One region of the Nonomuraea sp. NPDC052116 genome, then DNA from elsewhere that is predicted to be linked to it. Evidence: riboswitches for the same ligand, from Rfam matches in the RefSeq annotation. Region 1 holds a riboswitch; the other holds the start of a gene.
What was found. A riboswitch is a leader RNA that binds a small molecule or an ion and turns the genes downstream of it on or off. The one in region 1 is predicted to bind cobalamin.
Positions count from the first base shown of each region.

Region 1 (7,045 bases):
GTGAACGCCGCCCCGCCCGCCACCGCCACCACCGGCCGGTCCGTCCGCTCCCCCCGCGCGGGCTCCCAGGGGACGGCGTCCAGCGACGGCGCCGACGCCGCCAGCCGGAGCAGCGCGTCGAGGTCGCACGAGCGGGCCACCAGCGCGGCCAGCCGGTCCACCGCGGCCAGCGCCTCGGCCTCCCGTTCGGCGGCGGGCACCAGCCCCAGGTGCCGTGACGGCGTGGAGACGGCGTCGTCGCGGCGGATCGCGCCCAGCACCGGCACCCCCGCCGCGGCCAGCGCGGAACGGCACAGCTCCTCGTGCCGGTCCGAGCCCACCCGGTTCAGCACCACCCCGCCCACCCGCACCCGGGGGTCGAACGTGGCGAACCCGTGCACCACCGCCGCCACCGACCTGCTCTGCCGCGCCGCGTCCACCACCAGCACGACCGGCGCGTCCAGCAGCCGGGCCACGTGGGCGGTCGAGGCGAAGTCGGTGTCCCCCTTGCCGTCGAACAGCCCCATCACGCCCTCGACCACCGCCACGTCGCACCCCGCCGCCCCGTGCCGGAACAGCGGCCGTACGCGCTCCTCACCCACCAGCCACGGATCCAGGTTGCGGCCGGGACGCCCGGTGGCCAGCGCGTGATAGCCCGGGTCGATGTAGTCGGGGCCCACCTTGTGCGGCGAGACCCGCAGCCCGCGCGCCCGCAGCGCCGCCATCAGCCCCGTGGCCACCGTCGTCTTGCCGCTGCCCGACGACGGCGCGGCGATGACGAGCCGGGGAACTACCACTCGATGCCCTTCTGCCCCTTCTGCCCGGCATCCATGGGGTGGCGAACCTTGCCCATCTCCGTCACCAGGTCCGCCACTTCGATCAGCCGCTCGGGCGCGTCCCTGCCGGTGATCACCACGTGCTGGTTGCCGGGCCGTCCGGCGAGCGCGGCCACCACGTCGTCCAGCTCCAGCCAGCCCCACTTCAGCGGGTACGTGAACTCGTCCAGCACGTAGAACCGGTACGTCTCGGCCGCCAGGTCCCGCTTGATCTGCTCCCACCCTTCACGGGCGTCGGCCGCGTGGTCCTCCTCGGCGCCCGGCCGCTGGATCCACGACCAGCCCTCGCCCATCTTGTGCCAGGTCACCGAGCCGCCCTCGCCCGTCTCCCCCAGCACCTTCAGCGCCCGCTCCTCGCCGATGCGCCACTTGGCCGACTTCACGAACTGGAACACCCCGACCGGCCAGCCCTGGTTCCAGGCCCGCAACGCCATCCCGAACGCCGCGGTCGACTTGCCCTTGCCGGGACCGGTGTGCACGACCAGCAGCGGCCGGTTGCGGCGCTGCCGGGTCGTGAGGCCGTCTTCGGGGACGACGGCGGGCTTTCCCTGCGGCATGCTCAGACCGCCTTCCTGTGATCGCGCACGACCGACCCGAGATCGGCCAGGAAGTCGAGGGAGACGAGTCGGGCCCGCAACCGGGCCGCCAGCCGGACCGCCAGGCCCAGCCGTACGGGGCCGCTCTCGCAGTCCACGACCACCGCCGCCGTGCCCTCCAGCAGCGCCGCCGCCCGGTCCACGTCGCCGCCCGCCGTGGCGCGCCCGTCCGTCACCAGCACCAGCAGCGGCCGCCGCGCGGGGTCGCGCAGCCGTTCGATACGCAGCACCTCGGCGGCCCGCGCCAGCCCGGCCGCCAGCGGGGTGCGCCCGCCGGTCGGCAGCGAACGCAACCGCGCCGCGCCCGCCTCCACCGACGAGGTCGGCGGCAGCGCGACCGCCGCGCCCCGGCCGCGGAAGGTGACCAGGCCGACCTTGTCGCGCCGCTGGTAGGCGTCGAGCAGCAGGCTGAGGACCGCCGTCTTGACCGCGGTCATCCGCTTGCGCGCCGCCATAGAGCCGCTCGCGTCCACCACGAACAGCACGAGGTTGCCCTCCCTGCCCTCGCGCACCACCTCGCGCAGGTCGTCCTCGCGCAGCACCAGGCCGGGGCCGCGGCGCCCGCGCCGCAGCTGGTGGGGGGCGGCGGCCAGGACCGTCGCCGTCACGTGCAGGTCGCGCACGCGTCCGGCGGGGCGGCGCGAGCCGGTGGCCCGGCCGTGCGGGGTGCGCGAGCGCGACCGCCGCCCCGCAGCGCCCTCGCCGACCCCGGGCACCTCCAGCAACGGCACCCGGTACGGCGCCGCCACCCCGGCCACCCGCCCGGCCGCTTCCTTCCCTGGCCCTCCGCTGTGCTCCGGCACCGCGCCATCGTCGGCGGCCGACGGCGCTGTGCCCTCGACGGCCGGCAGCGATTCCCTGCTCCCGGCGTCGTCGGCCGCTGGATACCTGCCGTCAAACGCACGGTCCTGCCGGTGCCCGCCATCCGGCCCGGGCCCGCCACCCTCGGACCCGCCACCGCCAGGACCGCCTTCAGGACCGCCTTCAGGACCGCCTTCCGAGCCGCCGGGTGGCGGGGTGCCGTCTCCGGCCGTCGTCGGCGAGCCCTCCGGCCCGCCAGGTCCGGAAATATCAGGACCTCCGCCGTCGGGATCGTCCGGATCCTCCTCATCCCCCGACGTCCTCGCCAGCAGCTCGTCCAGCAGGCCCTCGTCCAGCCCTGGCGCGTCGAACGGATCGCGCCGCCGCCGGTGCGGCAGCGACAGCCGGGCCGCCGCACGCACGTCCTCGGTGGTCACCACATCCCTGCCCTGCCAGGCGGCGTGGGCGATGGCGGTGCTCGCCGTCACCAGGTCGGCCCGCAGGCCGTCCACCTCGAACGCCGCGCACACGGTCGCGATCTGCCGCAGCCGCGCGTCGGGCAGCCGCACACCCGGCACCCGGGCGCGGGCCTGCGCGATCCGGCTCGCCAGCGCCGTTTCCTCGGCCGCCCACCGGGCCGCGAACGCGCCGGGGTCCGCGTCGAAGGCGAGCCGCCTGCGCACCACCTCGGCGCGCTCCTCCGGGTTCCTGGACGCCTTGACCTCGACGGTCAGCCCGAACCTGTCCAGCAACTGCGGCCGGAGCTCGCCCTCCTCCGGGTTCATGGTCCCGACCAGCAGGAACCTGGCGGCGTGCCGTACCGACACCGACTCGCGCTCCACGTAGCACGTGCCCAGGGCCGCCGCGTCGAGCAGCAGGTCGACGAGGTGGTCGTGGAGGAGGTTCACCTCGTCCACGTAGAGGACGCCGCGGTGGGCGGCGGCCAGCAGGCCCGGCTCGAACGCCTTCACCCCTTCCGTGAGCGCCCGCTCCACGTCCAGGGAGCCGACCAGCCGGTCCTCCGAGGCGCCGACCGGCAGCTCCACCAGCGCGGCCGGGCGCTCCAGCCCCTGGCCCCCGGGTTCGTGCGGCCCGTCCGGGCATCCGGCGTCGGGCGCGGCCGGGTCGCAGGCGAACCGGCATCCGGGCACCACGGTCACGGCGGGCAGCTGGGCGGCCAGCGCGCGCACGATGGTCGACTTGGCGGTGCCCTTCTCCCCGCGTACGAGCACGCCGCCCGCCCGCGGGGAGACCGCGTTGAGGACCAGCGCCAGCTTCAGGTCGTCGAGCCCGACGACCGCGCTGAACGGATATGTGACGATCAAATCAGAACCTTCCGGTTGACATGGGCGACCCGCCAGCCGGCGCGCGTGACGGTCAGCTCGGTGACGGACAGCGGCGCGAGATCGAATCGGGCGGCGCTCAGCGGGTCCAGCCCGAGCGCGTAGCCGAGCGCCGCGCGGATGGCGCCCGCGTCGCAGACGGCGACGACGCCGGGCTCCGCGCGTACGGACTCGAGCCAGGCGGCGACCCGCCCGGCGTGCGCGGCCAGGCTCTCACCGCCGTGCGGGGCCGCGTGCGGGTCGGTCAGCCAGCTCGCCAGCGCGTCCGGCTCCTCCCGCGCGACCCGCTCGTACGGCTGGCCCTGCCACCGGCCGCAATCCACCTCCGCCAGCGCCGGGACCACCCGCGCCGCCAGTCCGAGCGCGGCGACGGTCTGGCCGGCGGCAACACTGGGAGCCGCCCACGCCACCGCCCCGGCCGCCGCCCTGGCCACCGTCTGGGTCAAGGCGGCGGCCCTGGCCAGGCTCGCCGCGTCGGCGTCCGCGTCGGGCGCGGGGAAGCAGGCGGCCCGCATCCCCGGCGTGCTCGCGTGCCGTACGAGCAGCACCCCGCTCAGCCCGGCGACGCGGCGGTCACCGGGCGGCGGGCCGCCCGGTCGCAGGCCCACCCGAACAGCACGCCGAAGGCCGCCCAGAAGACGAGCTGCGTCCCCAGCGACGCGAGCCTGAACTGCCACAACAGCGTGGCGGGGAAACCGTCGGGCACCTCGTCCACGGTCGGCAGCAGGGTCCACGCCGCGACCACCGGAATCAGGAACGCCGCCACCGCCGCGCCCCACCGCGCCCACGGCCCGGCGGTGACCCGGCGCGCGGTGGCCACCGCGATCGCCGTCGCGGCCAGCCCGACGAGGATCGTGACCACGTAGAGCAGGGTGCGGCTGTTGATCGTCTCCGGGTCGCCCACGGCCGGTGGGTTGGCCGGATATTTCACGAACGGCACAAGGATCACCGCCACGAACGCCGTCCCGGCGGCGGCGAGGGCCAGCCCGCCGTCCGACCGGGGGCCGACCCGTCCGCGCAGGCCCGCGTACACGAGGGCGAAGATCCCTCCCACGGCCAGCCCGTACAGGCCCGTGGCCAGGAAGAGCCCGGCCTTCTGTCCCGGCCTGCTGACGAGTGCCTCCTCGCCGTGGTCATGGCCGGGCGCTTCCTGGGCGGCATGGGCCTCCTCCAGCGCGATGGCGCTGTCCACCCCCGGTTCCCCGAAGGCGAAGGCGAAGCCGCCCGCGATCAATCCGGCCAGCAGGCCCAGAAGCAGGCCCCTGACCAGCAGGGTGCGTACCATGCGCGCGCCTCAGTGGCAGGGAACGCCGAGCAGGTGGCGTCCGTCGTGCATGAGTTCGTGCAGGTAGGCACCGGTTTGCGAGATGGCCCCGTTGTCCATCAGCACCAGGTAGGCGACCAGCAGCAGCACCGGAACGGCGAGCAGCCACAGCCGCAGACGGGGGAAGGGGATTGCCGAAGGAGTGGACAGACCACTCATACATGCCTCCTCAGGGATGACGCGTCCCGACCAACGAGGTCACGGAAGTCCAAGCGACCTGGCTCCCGGGATCTACGTCCCGGATACAGTGGCGCGTCCGCACCGGCATCTCACCGGATTTCCCTTGGACAATCGTGAAATCTACCGGAATGTATCCCTTACTCCCGTTCGAGTCAATGACGCGAGCGCCGCGTAAGGTACGGGGGATGAGGCGGTTCCTGGATGGGCCGGCCGCGGCGATCGTGGTCGGGATGTTCTGGTTGCCGCCGACGTTCGCCTCCGCGGACCGGTCACGGTTGGTGGCCGGGCTGGTGCTGGCCTGCGTCACAGGCGCGGTGATGGCCTTGCGGCGGCGACTGCCGGTCGTGTCACCGCTGCTCGCCGCGGGCGCGACCATCGCCGGGAGTGTCCTGGGGGTGTGCCAGGACCCGATGCTGGCCGCGGCCTGGTGCCTGTATCCGCTCGCGGTCGCGCGCGCCGACCGCACCCGTACGATCGTCCTCGTCCTCGCCGGCCTCCTCACGGCGCTGGCGACGGTGGCGGCGGTCCCGGGCGAGGACGCGAGCGGCGCCGGGCAGCGGCTGACGCTGGCCGTGGCCGCGTTGAGCGTGTCCTGGCTGCTCGGCACGGCGGTCGGCAGGCAACTCGCGGCCGCCCGGGAGGCGGAGCGGGCCCGGGTGCAACTGGCGGTGGCGCGTGACGTGCACGACGTCGTCGGCCACGCGCTCGGCGTGATCAGCGCGGAGGCGGGGGTGACCCGGAGCCTGGCCGACGCGAGCGAGCAGGAGTTACGCGACACGCTGGCCGGCGTCGAGTCGCACGCGAGGAGGGCGCTGGAGGAGATGCAGGCCCTGGTACGGGGGCTGCGTCCGAGCCCGGCGCGCCGGAAGGTGTCGCGGGGATCGCGCGGCTGGACGGACTCGTGGCGGCGACCCGCGCGGCGGGCGTGGGCGTCGAGGCGAGGATCGAGGTGAACGGCCTGGTCGACGACGTGGCCGGGGCGGTGGCGTACCGGATCGTCCAGGAGTCGCTGAGCAACGTGGTGCGGTACGCGGCGGGCGCGGCCTGCTCGGTGCACCTTCGGCAGGACGGCGGGGAGATCGTCGTGCGGGTCCGCGACCACGGCCCGGGGGCTGGGCCGGCGCGCGGCGAAAACGGGTCGGCGCGCGGCGGGGACGGGTCGGGGCTGCGGGGGATGCGTGAGCGGGCGCGGCTGGTGGGCGGCACGGTGACCTGGGGAAACCATCCGGAGGGCGGGTTCGAGGTGCGCGCCAGGCTGCCGGTCCGGAGCGCGTCTTGAGCGGGGTCGTCAGCGTCTTCCTGGCGGATGACGACGACCGCTTCCGGGCCGCGTACCGGAAGTTGTTCGACCGGACCGAGGGGTTCCGGGTCGCCGGGGAGGCGGGCGACGGCGAGACGGCCGCGCGGCTCGTAGGCGCGCTCAAGCCCGCGGTGGCGCTGCTCGACGTTCAGATGCCGGGCATGAACGGCCTGGAGGCGGCGCGCCGCATCCTCCCGGACGCGGCCACCCGGGTGATCATGCTGACCACCTTCGACCTGGACGAGTACGTCTATGAGGCGCTGACCCTCGGCGCGTCGGGGTTCCTGCTGAAGAACGCGTCCCCGCAGGAGGTGCTCCAGGCCGTCCGCACGGTCCACGCCGGCCACGCCATGCTGGCGCCGGAGGTCACCGCTCGCCTGATCCGCCGCTGCGCGCCTCAGCCGCCCGCGCGGCGGCACGCGTTCGCCGGGCAGGTGCTGTCCGAGCGCGAGGTGCAGGTCGTGCGGCTCGTCGCACGCGGGCACTCCAACCAGCAGATCGCCGACGAGCTGTTCCTGAGTGTGGAGACGGTCCGCACGTATCTGCGGCGCATGTTCGCCAAGCTCGGCGTGAACGACCGCACGCACCTGGCCGTGCTCGCCCACGAGGCGGGACTGCTGTACGAACCCCGGTAGGTGTCTCCTTTCGGGGGACGCGAGCAGATGCCCTCCCGCCCCAGGCTGGCG
Region 1 covers NZ_JBFAWA010000040.1:30,502-37,546, forward strand. The annotation lists gene AB0L65_RS50560 (cobyrinate a,c-diamide synthase) at 1-776, opposite strand, end outside; gene cobO (cob(I)yrinic acid a,c-diamide adenosyltransferase) at 770-1,372, opposite strand; gene AB0L65_RS50570 (magnesium chelatase subunit D family protein) at 1,375-3,537, opposite strand; gene AB0L65_RS50575 (histidine phosphatase family protein) at 3,534-4,163, opposite strand; gene AB0L65_RS50580 (CbtA family protein) at 4,109-4,840, opposite strand; gene AB0L65_RS50585 (CbtB-domain containing protein) at 4,850-5,038, opposite strand; cobalamin riboswitch at 5,073-5,202, opposite strand; gene AB0L65_RS50590 (histidine kinase dimerization/phosphoacceptor domain-containing protein) at 5,245-6,012, shown strand; gene AB0L65_RS50595 (ATP-binding protein) at 5,961-6,338, shown strand; gene AB0L65_RS50600 (response regulator transcription factor) at 6,335-6,994, shown strand.

Region 2 (7,045 bases), on a different contig from region 1:
GATCGCCTCCGCGGCGGCCTCTGCGGGGGCCGCCTGGACGGTGGTCTGGGCGATGCGGGTGGCGGGCCGGGAGCGCAGGTAGTACGTGGTCTTCAGGCCCCGCTTCCAGGCGTAGGCGTACATCGACGAGAGCTTGCCGATGGTCGGGCTGGCCATGAAGAGGTTCAGGGACTGGGACTGGTCGATGTACGGCTGGCGCGCGGCGGCCAGGTCGATCAGCGCCTTCTGCGGCAGCTCCCAGGCGGTGCGGTAGAGCACCTTGAGGTCGTCGGGGATGCCGGGGACCGTCTGGACCGAGCCGTCGGCCCGCTTGATGTCGTCCCGCAGCTGCTGCGTCCACAGCCCGCGCGCCTGCAGATCGGCCACCAGATACCGGTTGACCTGCAAGAACTCGCCCGACAGCGTCTCGCGCTTGAACACGTTGGACACCTGCGGCTCGATGCACTCGTAGCAGCCGGCGATGGAGGCGATCGTGGCGGTGGGCGCGATGGCGATCATGAGCGAGTTGCGCAGGCCGGTGCGGGCGACCTTCTCCCGCACGGCGTCCCAGCGCGGCGTGCTCGTGACGTAGTGGTCCGGGTGCAGCACTCCCCCGGCCGCCCGCGTCTCCGCGTACGACGGGTGCCGGCCGCGCTCGGCCGCCAGGTCGGCCGAGGTGTCGTACGCGGCCAGCGCGATCTCCTCGGCGATCCTGGTGGACAGCTCCAGCGCCTCGGGCGAGTCGAACGGCAGCCGCAGCGTGAAGAACACGTCGGCCAGGCCCATGACGCCGAGCCCGATGGGCCGCCAGCGCCTGTTCGCCGCCTCGGCCTCGGGCGTCGGGTAGAAGCCCAGGTCGATGGTCCGGTCCAGGAAGCGCACGGCCGTGCGCACGGTGCCGCGCAGCCGGTCCCAGTCCAGGTCGCCGTCGAGCAGGCAGGCGGCCAGGTTGATCGAGCCGAGGTTGCAGACCGCGGTCTCGGCGTCGCTGGTGACCTCCAGGATCTCGGTGCACAGGTTCGACAGGTGGATGACGTTCCCGGGGCGGCCGGTCTGGTTGGAGGTGCGGTTGGCGGCGTCCTTGAAGGTCATCCAGCCGTTCCCGGTCTGGGCGAGCGTGCGCATCATCCGGCCGTACAGGGTCCTGGCCGGGATCTGCCGGACATGTCGCCCGGCGGCCTCGTACGCGCGGTACGCCCGCGTGAACGCGTCACCGTACAGGTCGGTGAGGTCGGGCACCTCCTTCGGGTCGAACAGCGACCAGACCTCGTCCGCCTCCACCCGGCGCATGAACTCGTCGGGCACCCAGTTCGCCAGGTTCAGGTTGTGGGTGCGGCGGGCGTCCTCGCCGGTGTTGTCGCGCAGCTCCAGGAACTCCTCGATGTCGGCGTGCCAGGTCTCCAGGTAGACGCAGGCCGCACCCTTGCGCCGCCCGCCCTGGTTGACGGCCGCGACGGACGAGTCGAGCGTGCGCAGCCACGGGACGATGCCGTTGGAGTGGCCGTTGGTGCCCCGGATCAGGGAGCCGCGCGAGCGCACCCGCGTCCAGGCGATGCCGATGCCTCCGGCGTACTTCGACAGCCGCGCCACCTGCCCGTACCGGTCGTAGATCGCCTCCAGCTCGTCGCGCGGCGAGTCGAGCAGGAAACACGACGACAGCTGCGGGCGGCGCGCGCCCGAGTTGAACAGGGTGGGCGAGCTGGGCAGGTACGACAGCGTGGACATGAGCGCGTAGAGCTCGGCGGCCTCCGCCACCGACTCCGACAGCCCGCAGGCCACGCGGAGGAAGAAGTGCTGCGGGCGCTCCAGCACCGCCCGCGTCTCGGGGTGGCGCAGCAGGTAGCGGTCGTAGACGGTGCGCAACCCGAAATACTCGAACCGGTCGTCCGCCTCCACGGAGACCAGCGCGTCCAGCTCGGCGGCGTGCGCGGCGACGAACTCCGCCAGCCCGTCCTGGATCAGCCCGGCCGCGTGGGTGGCGGCGATGGACTCGGAGAACGTCCGCACCCCGTGCGCGGCGGCCTCGTCGGCGATCTCCTCGGCCAGGAGCCGGGCGGCGACCCGGGAGTTGGCCGGGTCGGTGATGACCCGGGCGGCGGCCTCCTCGATGGCCAGACGGCGATCGACCTCGATGATCTGCGTCACGTGCTCTCTCCTCGCGAGCTCGTCCCCCGTGAGGGCGCGCGAGAGCACGGCGGCGCGGATCATCCCCCGGCCGTTTCGCTCCCCGGCCCTCCCGCGAGGCCATGGTCACTTCGTGCCGGGCGGGCGGCCCGGGCACACCGCTGGCAGGTCTTCGGGCTCGCGGGCGCGCGCATCGCTCCTACTGGCCGTCGCTTCCCAGATCGCTCCAGTGCACCTGACGGCGGTCGTTCCCGCTCACCGCTGCGGGGCAGCCCCGGAATCACACCGGGTTCCCTTTTGCTCCGCCTCCGGAGAGGCGAACCAGCGACGAGCAGGATCCTACATCTAGTGGCCGTTCCCGCAACTACCCCAGCATGTTGTGGCTTTGGTGGCACCGAGCAGACCGAGATCCCGCAGGACGGCGCGGGTGCGCTCGACCTCGGAGCCCAGCCACTGCTTGAAGTCGGCGCCGCTGAGCGGGATCGAGATCCAGCCCGCGGACCGGCAGGCCGCCTCCCAGTCGGCCGACCCGGTCACGTCCTCGCACATGCGGATGGCCGATTCGCGGCTCTCGTCCGGCATGCGCTCGGGCCCGAAGGCCGCCGCCCAATCCGTGAAGTCGACCCGTACGCCGGACTCCAGCAGCGTCGGCGCGTCGAGGCCGGGCACCTGCCTGGCCGAGGACACCGCGAGCGCCTTGACCTGGCCGGCCTTGATGCTCGCGCGCCAGTCGGCCAGCGGGCCCGCGGCCGCCGCGGCCTTGCCGGACAGCAGCGCGGTGACGGCCTCCTGGCTGCTGGGATAGCCGGTGTAGTCGAGCTGGCGGGTGTCGGCGCCGAGCCCCCTGGCGATCAGGCCGAACAGCAGGTGGTCGGGCTCGCCCTGGGGCCCGCCCGCCAGCTGCGTCTGGCCCGGACTGGCGAGCAGGTGGGCGCCGAACGCCTCGAAGTCCCCGAACGGCGAGTGGACGGGCACGACCACGACCTCGACCTCGCCGGCGAGCCTGGACAGGGGGGTCGCGGTGTCCAGGAGGGTCTGGGCGTTGTTCAGCTCGGCGGCGGCCAGCGCGGGCAGCCCGCTCACCATGATCCTCACGCCCGCGCCGCTCTCGTATCCGGCCGCCCGGGCCGCATCGGCGAACGCCTGCCCGACGCGCTCCCAGCGGCGCCCCTGAGGGCTGATCGAGTATCGGGCGCGCAGGCCGGCCGCGCTCCCGGCGAAGCGCTCCGTCCCGCAGCCGGCCGCGCACGCGGCCAGGCCCAGCCCCCATGCGAAGAACCGCCGACGGCGCATGTGCCTCTCCCCCGAGCATCGCGAGTCATCGCTCACTCTAAGTTATCGACACAATACGCAGAGATACACATATCTCTTATAGTGGCTTTTTGCCGACCCCGGCCATCAGGGACGACGGCAGCGACCAGTCCCCCACCAGCTTGGGCCGGTCGGGACGCCAGTCGACGGCCTGCACCAGGCCCGGCGGCTCCAGCGGGAAGTCGCCGAAGAAGGCGCGGATCTCGGCGGGCGTGCGGTCGGTGCCGCCGCTCGGATCGTCCGAGGAGGCGCCCCGGTAGCGCCGCCCGTCCTCCAGGCGGCCCATCGAGGTGGCGTGGGTGATCACCAGGTAGCTGCCCGGCGCCAGCCGCTCGCGCAGGGTCGCCAGAGCCTGCCGCGGCCGCGCCGAATCCGGCAGGAAGTGCAGGATCGACACGAGCAGCACCCCGACCGGCCGGCGCAGGTCCAGGAACCCGCCCGCCCCCGCCAGCACCGCGTCGGGATCCAGGAGGTCCGCCTCCACGAGCGCGGCCCTGCCCGAGTGTCCGAGCAGGGCCGTGGCGTGTGCGGCGACGACCGGATCGCGATCGACGTAGACGACCCGGGCCTCGGGCGCCACCTCGTGCGCGCTGCCCTGGGTCGGCAGCCCGCTGCCGAGGTCGAGGAACTGCCGTACCCCGGCGGCGGCCACGTAGCGCACGGCACGCTGGAGGAAGGCCCGGTTTGCGCGGGCCAGCGGGACCGCCTCCGGGATCAGCTCGGCGAGCTGCTCGATGGCCTGGCGGTCGACCGCGAAGTTGTCCTTCCCGCCGAGCATGTAATCGTACATGCGTGCGAGATTGGGCCTCTCAGCGTCGAACTGCCGCACGTATCGAATTTATGTCGTCCGCAGCAAGATAACGAGGTTTGAGGCCAAATTAGCCTGTTTATTCAACCGTGACGCTCTTGGCGAGATTGCGAGGCTTGTCCACATCCCGGCCGAGCGCCACCGCGGCATAGTACGCGAGCAGCTGAAGCGGGATCGTGAGCAGGATCGGGTCCAGCTCGATCTCGTTCTTGGGGATCACGATCACGTCGTCGGCCAGCTTGACGTCGGGCTCGCGGTGACCGACCATGAGCACCTGCCCGCCGCGGGCGCGGATCTCGCCCAGCGTGGTGAGGTTCTTGTCGAGCAGCTCATCGTCGGGGACGATGGCGACCGTCGGCATGTCGGGGCCGATCAGCGCGAGCGGCCCGTGCTTGAGCTCGCTGGCCGGGTACGCCTCGGCGTGCACGTACGAGATCTCCTTGAGCTTCTGCGCGCCCTCCCTGGCCACCGGGTAGCCGCGCACGCGGCCCACGAACATCATGCTCGGGTGCTTGGCGTACTTCTGCGCCAGCTCGGCGATCTTGTCGCTCTGGGTGAGGATCTCCTCGATCTGCCCCGGCAGCCTGCGCAGGCCGTCGACGATGCGCCGCCCGTCGGCGGGCGACAGGTCGCGCACCCGGCCCAGGTGCAGCGCGAGCAGCGCGAACGCCAGCGACGTCGAGGTGAACGCCTTGGTCGAGGCCACCGAGACCTCGGGACCCGCGTGCAGGTAGATGCCGCCGTCCACCTCGCGGGCGATGGCGCTGCCGACCGCGTTGACGATGCCGATGACGCGGCCGCCCTTGCGCTTGAGCTCTTGCACGGCGGCGAGCGTGTCGTACGTCTCGCCCGACTGGCTGATGGCGACGTAGAGCGTGTCGGGGTCGACGACCGGATTGCGGTAGCGGAACTCGCTGGCGGGCTCGGCGTCGGACGGGATGCGGGCCAGCTCCTCGATGAGCTGTGCCCCGATCTGTCCCGAGTAGTACGCGGACCCGCAGCCGATGATCTTCACCCGGCGGAAGCCCCGCGTCTCGCGGGCGTCCATGTTGAGCCCGCCCAGGTGGGCCACGTGGAAGCGCTCGTCGAGCCGGCCGCTCATCGTACGGGTGATCGTCTCGGGCTGCTCGGAGATCTCCTTGAGCAGGTAGTGCTCGTAGCCGCCGGTGTCGTAGTGGCCGGCGTCCCAGTCGACGGTCAGCGGCTCCTTGGCGGTCTCGCGGGCGTCGCTGGCGAAGGTGTGGAAGCCGTCGGCCTTGAGCACGGCCAGCTCGCCGTCCTCCAGGTGCACGACCTGGCGCGTGTAGCGGACGAGCGCGGCCACGTCGGAGGCGGCGAACATCTCCTTCTCGCCGATGCCCAGCACGATCGGGCTGCCGTTGCGCGCCACGACCACCTCGCCGGGGCGTTCGCGGTCGATGACCGCGATGCCGTACGTGCCGACGATGCTCTTGAGCGTCTTCCTGACCGCCTCCTCCAGGGAGTCGTTCTCGTCGGCGGCGCGCGCGATCAGGTGCGCGAGCACCTCGGTGTCCGTCTCGGAGGCGAACACCACGCCGTCGGCCTCCAGCTTCGCGCGCAGCTCGCCGGCGTTCTCGATGATGCCGTTGTGCACGACCGCGATGCGCTCGTCGGAGGACAGGTGGGGATGGGCGTTCTCGTCACTCGGCACGCCGTGCGTGGCCCAGCGGGTGTGCCCGATGCCCAGGGTGCCCTTGAACCTGGCCGGCACGACCTTGGCCAGGTCCGCCACGCGGCCCTTGACCTTGCGTAGCTTGAGCCCCCGGTTGGACACCACGACCCCGGCCGAGTCGTACCCCCGGTACTCCAGACGCTGCAGGCCCTCCAGCAGGATGGGCGCCGCGTCCCGTGGGCCGACATAGGCCACGATTCCGCACATCGAGGTCTCCTCTTCATCCGTAGACGATCCTGCGCAGCTGCCGCAGGGACAGCTCCGGTGCCGCGACCCGCCGACCGCGTAATTCGGCGGCGATCCTGGGGAAGATCTCGTCGTTGGTGTGGCCGACCGTTTTCAGCTCGGCGTGCCGGCGGCGGACGTACTCCTCGACGGACTCGGAGAAGTACGACAGCACGTCGGCGATCACCTTCGCCGCCTCACCCGGGCCCAGCGGGCTCGTCTCGGTGAGGTGGACGATGAGGTCTTCGTAGGGATGTCGTGCCGGGGACACAGACGAGGACATTACGCATCTGGAACGAGACACTTCAACTTCCTGCCCGAAATCGGGCAGGAATTAACTCGAACGCCTGTCTAGAGCAGGCTGCCGCGGCCCCAGCCCCTGCCGAAGCGCCACCAGGCGAAGGCTCCGGCGGCGAGACCGAGGCCGACGAGGACGGTCGCGGGGCGGGCCGTGCCCGCGACGTCGCCCCTGACGGCGGCCTGGAGCATGGTGGTCGCCCAGTATCCGGGCGAGATCGGCGCGATCGCCTGCGCCCAGGCGGGCATCATCGCGTACGGCACCAGCGCGCCGCCCAGCGCGCTGACCGACAGCGCCGCGATGTTGCAGAGCGTGCTCAGCTCCCCCTGGCTGCGCACCACCCCGGCCAGGGCCGTGCCGACGCCGAGCAGCGCGAAGCACCACGCCGCCACGGCCAGGGCCAGGGCCGGCGGCCACGCCGTCCCGACCGGCCGCAGCCCCACCACGATCATCCCGTACGCGAGCAGCACGACCTGCTGGAGGACCAGCACGGCGAACACCGGCAGGGCCTTGCCGATCATGATCTCCGGGACGCGGGCCCTGGTGGTCCTGAGGCGGTCCCAGGTGTGCCAGGTGCGTTCGGCGAGGCCGGCCGTGGCCACATCGG
Region 2 covers NZ_JBFAWA010000001.1:39,166-46,210, forward strand. The annotation lists gene AB0L65_RS00185 (ribonucleoside-diphosphate reductase subunit alpha) at 1-2,124, opposite strand, end outside; cobalamin riboswitch at 2,249-2,444, opposite strand; gene AB0L65_RS00190 (tripartite tricarboxylate transporter substrate-binding protein) at 2,449-3,396, opposite strand; gene AB0L65_RS00195 (SAM-dependent methyltransferase) at 3,473-4,243, opposite strand; gene glmS (glutamine--fructose-6-phosphate transaminase (isomerizing)) at 4,302-6,122, opposite strand; gene AB0L65_RS00205 (hypothetical protein) at 6,136-6,423, opposite strand; gene AB0L65_RS00210 (ABC transporter permease) at 6,492-7,045, opposite strand, start outside.
Region 2: it holds a riboswitch for cobalamin, as region 1 does, so the genes downstream of both, AB0L65_RS00185 (ribonucleoside-diphosphate reductase subunit alpha) here and AB0L65_RS50585 (CbtB-domain containing protein) in region 1, are expected to answer to the same signal.